2 linked regions of the Aliamphritea hakodatensis genome follow. The protein of the gene in region 1 binds, or shares a complex with, the protein of each later gene. Links are inferred from orthologs where the notes say so. Each region holds a gene or a part of one and is shown on either strand. Other genes may lie near its edges.

Region 1 (3,163 bases):
AAATACATCAATACCGAAGTACAGGATGTATACCGTCTGCAGGGTGTAGGCATCAACGACAAGCACATCGAAGTAATTGTGCGTCAGATGCTGCGTAAAGTTGAAATCACCGCTGGCGGTGACAGCAGCTTTATCACCGGTGAGCAGGTTGAATTCCACCACGTTGTGGAAGAAAACAAGCGTCTGGAAGCGCAGGATAAAGTTACGGCTAAGTTCGACCGCGTACTGCTGGGTATAACCAAAGCGTCGCTGGCAACTGAGTCCTTCATCTCTGCTGCCTCCTTCCAGGAGACAACCCGTGTACTGACCGAAGGGGCAGTAAGCGGTAAGAAAGACTACTTACGTGGTCTGAAAGAGAACGTTGTTGTGGGACGTCTGATTCCGGCTGGTACCGGTCTGGCGTATCACAAAGAGCGTAAGCGGAAGTCAATGCAGGTTGAAGATAGCGTTACTGTAAGTGCAGAAGACGTTCAACAGGCGCTGACTGAAGCGCTGAATCAGGCAGCAATGCCAGATTCAGAGTAAAAATCTGGTCGAATATTGACCTGGCGGGCCGAGATTGAGTACAATCTCGGCCCTTTCGTGATGGGATAATAAAATCCCATCGTTTTATTGGTGCTTTTTTAAAGCGTGGAGTTTGCTTAATGGCAACTATTAACCAGTTGGTACGACAGCCACGCAAACGCAAAGCGGCTAAAAGTGACGTTCCTGCTCTGCAGGCGTGTCCTCAACGTCGTGGCGTTTGTACCCGTGTCTATACAACGACCCCTAAGAAACCGAACTCAGCATTACGTAAAGTTTGCCGTGTTCGTCTGACTAACGGATTTGAAGTGACTTCCTACATCGGTGGTGAAGGTCACAACCTGCAGGAACACTCTGTAGTACTGATCCGCGGCGGCCGTGTAAAAGATTTACCGGGTGTTCGTTACCACACAGTACGTGGCGCACTGGATACCAGTGGCGTTAACGACCGTAAACAGGGTCGTTCTAAGTACGGTACCAAGCGTCCTAAGTCTTAATAGTTTTTTCGGGACAGCGAAGCCAGTCAAGCCCTGTACAGGGTGCAAACTACTTAGCTAGATCGCAAACACATAAGAGTAAGGTCAGGTATCCATTCCTGAAATAACCTGAAGACCTGATAAGGGGCTTATCATGCCAAGAAGAAGAGTTGCGGCAAAACGTGAGATTCTGCCGGATCCTAAGTTCGGAAACACAACACTGGCTAAATTCATCAACCACCTGATGATTAGCGGTAAGAAATCCGTTGCAGAAAAAATCGTTTATGGTGCTCTGGATAAAATTTCCGAGCGCACTAACGAAGATCCAATCGAAATTTTCAATAAGGCTCTGGAAGCTATCCAGCCAATGGTCGAGGTTAAATCTCGCCGTGTTGGTGGTGCGACTTACCAGGTGCCTGTAGAAGTACGTCCTTCCCGTCGTAACGCCCTGGCGATGCGTTGGTTAGTTGACGCTTCCCGTAAGCGTGGTGAGAAGTCCATGGCTCTGCGTCTGGCTGGTGAAGTCGGCGATGCAGTTGAAGGTCGTGGCGCAGCGGTTAAGAAACGTGAAGACGTTCATCGCATGGCTGAAGCTAACAAAGCATTCGCTCACTACCGCTTCTAAAAATCTGAGGATTGTGTTGTGGCTCGTAAAACGCCTATCGAACGTTACCGTAACATTGGTATCTGTGCACACGTAGACGCGGGTAAAACCACGACTACCGAGCGGGTACTGTTCTACACCGGTCTTTCTCATAAGATCGGTGAAGTACACGATGGTGCGGCAACCATGGACTGGATGGAGCAAGAGCAGGAGCGTGGTATTACCATCACTTCTGCGGCGACCACCTGTTTCTGGAAGGGCATGAACCAGCAGTTCGAAGACCACCGCATCAATATCATTGATACTCCTGGGCACGTTGACTTCACGATTGAAGTTGAGCGTTCCCTGCGGGTATTGGATGGTGCTGTTGTAGTGCTGTGTGCGTCCTCTGGTGTGCAGCCTCAGACTGAAACAGTTTGGCGTCAGGCTAACAAGTATGAAGTCCCCCGCATGGTGTTCGTCAATAAGATGGACCGCATCGGTGCTGACTTCTATATGGTTGTTGATCAGCTGAAAGAGCGTCTCGGTGCTAATGCTGTACCGATCAACATGCCGATTGGTGCTGAAGACGAGTTTAAGGGTGTAGTTGACCTGATTCGTATGAAAGCGATTCTCTGGAATGAAAGCGATCAGGGTATGACCTATGATCTTGCGGATATTCCGGCTGATTTGCAGGCTAAAGCTGAAGAGCTGCGTGAGCAGATGATTGAAGCGGCGGCAGAAGCATCTGAAGAGCTGATGGATAAGTACCTTGAAGAAGGTGATTTATCTGACGATGAAATCAAAGCTGGTTTGCGTGCCCGGACGCTGGATAACGATATCGTGCTGATGCAGTGCGGTTCGGCATTCAAAAACAAGGGTGTGCAGGCAATGCTGGACGCAGTTGTCGAATACATGCCGTCTCCGGTCGAAGTAAAAGCGATCGAAGGGGCTGTTGATGATGAAGGTGAAGTATTTGAAACCCGTGAGGCTGATGATACTGCGCCCTTTGCTGCGTTAGCGTTTAAGATCGCAACCGATCCTTTTGTAGGTACGCTGACCTTCGTGCGGGTATATTCCGGCGTTCTGGCTTCCGGCGACAGCGTTGTAAACTCTGTTAAAGGCAAGAAAGAACGTGTCGGCCGTATGGTGCAGATGCACTCCAATAACCGTGAAGAGATTAAGGAAGTTCGCGCAGGCGATATTGCTGCTCTGATCGGTATGAAGGATGTTACCACCGGTGACACCCTTTGTGATCCGGGCCAGAAAATTGTTCTGGAACGGATGGAGTTTCCTGAGCCGGTAATTTCGGTCGCTGTTGAACCGAGAACCAAGGCTGACCAGGAAAAGATGGGTATTGCTCTGGGTAAGCTTGCTCAGGAAGATCCGTCATTCCGCGTTGAAACCGATGAAGAAACCGGTCAGACCATCATCTCAGGTATGGGTGAATTGCACCTGGATATCCTGGTTGATCGTATGCGCCGTGAGTTCAGCGTCGAAGCGAATATAGGTAAGCCACAGGTGGCTTATCGCGAAAAGATCCGTCGACCGGTAGAGGCAAATCATAAGTTTGTTCGTCAGT
Region 2 (2,840 bases), 2.0 Mb from region 1 along the record:
TCACTCCGGAGCAGAACACAACAACCGTATTATAACCGCTACAACTGTAGCATACGGCAGTCATCACTACCCTGAAGTTTAGCGACGTTCCATCACCGCATCAATCAGTCCGTACTCAACCGCAGCCTGAGGCGACATGAAATTGTCACGGTCAGTATCACGGGAAATTACTTCAAGATCCTGATTTGTATGATGCGCCATAATACCATTCAGGCGCTCACGGATAGACAGAATCTCTTTTGTATGGATTTCAATATCAGTTGCCTGGCCCTGGTATCCGCCCAGCGGCTGATGAATCATCATACGCGAATTAGGTAAGCAGTAACGCTTGCCTGCTGCACCACCGGTAAGCAACAGCGCACCCATGCTGGCAGCCTGACCAATACACATTGTACTCACATCGGGCTTAATAAATTGCATGGTATCGTAAATCGACAGCCCGGCAGTCACAGAACCGCCCGGAGAATTAATATACAGGTGAATATCCTTATCCGGATTTTCAGACTCCAGGAACAACAGCTGCGCTACCACCAGATTAGCCATGTGATCTTCAACCTGGCCAACCATAAAAATCACACGTTCTTTAAGTAACCGGGAGTAAATGTCATAAGAACGCTCGCCGCGGGCGGTCTGCTCAACAACCATAGGTACCAGGCCACTGCTGGTGATCATTGTTGGGCCATTATAAGTTTGTGACATACCTATTCTCTCCTTTGATCCTGAACTCGGTGCCCTACATACAGATTAAAAGCACCCTGAAAAGCAAAAACGGCGGCCGACTTTACGCCGACAGCCGTTATTTTATAAACGCAAATCAAGCAGTTGGCAATTATGCTTCAGCTTCTGCGTCTTCTTCCTGTGCTTTTGGCTCAGCAGGCTTGATAGCATCTTCGTAGCTCAGCGCTACTTCTGTAACCTTAGCGGATTCCAGCAGCAGATCCAGTACCTGATCTTCCATCACCAGGCTCTTAACCTGACCCAGCATTTCTTCATTGCTGTTGTACCAGTCGATAACCTGCTGAGGATCCTGGTAAGTAGCAGCCAGCTCATCAATGGTTGTCTTAACGCGGTCTTCGTCAACAGTCAGTTCGTTTGCCTTAATAACTTCGTTTACCAGCAGGCCAACTTTAACACGCTTCTCAGACTGCTCCTGGAACATTTCCTTAGGCAGCATTTCAGGATCGATGTTAGCTTCCGCACCACCGAACTGCTGAATCGCCTGACGACGCATTGCATCAATTTCATTGTCGATCAGAGCCGCAGGAACATCAATTGCGTTCAGCTCAACCAGTTGACCGAAAACAGCTTCTTTCAGCTTGGTTTTCAGCGCCTGCTTAACTTCACGTTCCATATTCTTGCGAACTTCAACTTTGAAGCTGTCTACGTTGTTTTCTTCCAGACCAAACTTGGCAAAGAATTCTTCGTTCAGTTCAGGCAGCTGCTGCTCAGATACAGACTGCACCTTAACTTTGAATACTGCCGCTTTACCTTTCAGATCTTCAGAGTGGTAATCTTCAGGGAAAGTCACGTTCAGCTCAACGTCAGCGCCGGTTTCAGCACCGTCCAGACCTGCTTCGAAACCCGGGATCATGGTGTTAGAACCCAGAACCAGGTCCATACCTTCGCCTTTACCGCCTTCGAATGCTTCACCGTCGATGAAACCTTCAAAATCGATCTTAACCTGATCGCCGTCTGCAGCAGCACGCTCTACAGCAACCCAGTCAGACTGCTGCTTACGCAGAGTTTCGATCATCTGCTCCAGGTCTTCGTCTTTTACGTCAGCGCTGTTCTTTTCTATTTCAGCAGCAGAGAAATCAGCCAGAGCGATTTCAGGGTAAACTTCAAAAGTAGCGGTGTAAGAAAAATCTTCACCTTCTTTGTCGTTTTTGAATTCGATGTTCGGACCACCTGCAGGAGTCAGGTTTTCCTGCTGAGTAGCCTGGTAGAAGCTTTCCTGAATAACTTCACCGATGACTTCCTGACGAATTCCCTTGCCGTAGCGCTTCTTAACTACTTTGGCCGGAACCTTACCAGGACGGAAACCGTCAATTCGAACAGTACGGGCAGTTTGCTGCACGCGCTGAGCAACATCATTGTCTACACGCTCGGCCGGTACAACAACAGTCACCTGACGTTCTAGACCAGTAGTCGTTTCTACAGAAACTTGCATGGAATTCCTCGCAAAAAATTATTTGTATCGTTACAAATCAAAACACTTACAACCTGCATGCTATTGAAGCTAAAGCACTCTTACGCAAACAGGGCCAGAATATCTAAAGGCGGGAATTTTCCGGCAAGCCGCAGGATTAGTCAAGTGAAAAGCACCGAAATAGCCAGCAAACAGCAGATACGCAAAAAACTGCGAATCAGGCAGCATCAAAAGAAACAAAAGAGAAGATTAAGATAAGGAAATTGGGGTGGACGATGGGGCTTGAACCCACGACCGCCGGAATCACAATCCGGAGCTCTACCAACTGAGCTACGCCCACCATATTTCCTATGGAAAGGAGTCTTTCTAAATGGTGCGGACGGAGAGACTCGAACTCTCACACCTTGCGGCACTGGAACCTAAATCCAGCGTGTCTACCAATTTCACCACGTCCGCAATATGTATTGGGGTGGACGATGGGGCTTGAACCCACGACCGCCGGAATCACAATCCGGAGCTCTACCAACTGAGCTACGCCCACCACTACATACATTTACTTTTCCAAACTGGCGGGCCAAGAAGGATTCGAACCCTCGACCACCGCCTTAGAAGGGCGGTGCTCTATCCAGCTGAGCTATTGGCCCATATTGGAAAGCTTACTCTATGATCAGAACAACTGCCTTCTCAATGA

Evidence for each region.
Region 2: the proteins of rpsG (region 1) and tig are in contact, whole or in part, in a crystal structure (PDB 3GTY), measured with the Thermotoga maritima proteins. The link is inferred for Aliamphritea hakodatensis from one-to-one orthologs. Residues at the interface, in WP_004081843.1 of Thermotoga maritima: Lys34, Lys52, Lys55, Glu59, Arg62, Gln63, Glu66, Asn67, Lys69, Val71, Arg95, Ala109, Lys110, Lys111, Gly112, Arg113, Pro114, Glu117, Glu121, Ile124, Ala125, Tyr127, Asn128, Asn129, Thr130, Gly131, Lys135, Asp139, Arg142, Met143; in WP_004081061.1 of Thermotoga maritima: Glu122, Val124, Val129, Leu130, Tyr133, Glu188, Gly259, Ile262, Tyr263, Glu266, Ser270, Glu273, Gln274, Glu277, Arg308, Gln311, Ile312, Ser315, Tyr316, Glu325, Arg329, Arg336, Leu363, Phe366, Trp367, Arg373, Leu377, Arg381, Leu384, Glu387.

What each region holds. Positions count from the first base shown.
Region 1 is NZ_AP025281.1:4,768,130-4,771,292, reverse strand. The notes cover bases 1-2,887. They hold rpsG (30S ribosomal protein S7), read left to right. Parts: upstream 1-1,152; coding sequence 1,153-1,623; downstream 1,624-2,887. Other genes in these bases: fusA (elongation factor G), read left to right, coding at 1,642-2,887; rpsL (30S ribosomal protein S12), read left to right, coding at 645-1,019; rpoC (DNA-directed RNA polymerase subunit beta'), read left to right, coding at 1-525. Also shown: more of fusA, read left to right, coding at 2,888-3,163.
Region 2 is NZ_AP025281.1:2,771,481-2,774,320, forward strand. It holds tig (trigger factor), read right to left. Parts: upstream 2,171-2,840; coding sequence 830-2,170; downstream 1-829. Other genes in the region: clpP (ATP-dependent Clp endopeptidase proteolytic subunit ClpP), read right to left, coding at 79-699. UniProt on the Bacillus subtilis protein: Involved in protein export. Acts as a chaperone by maintaining the newly synthesized protein in an open conformation. Functions as a peptidyl-prolyl cis-trans isomerase.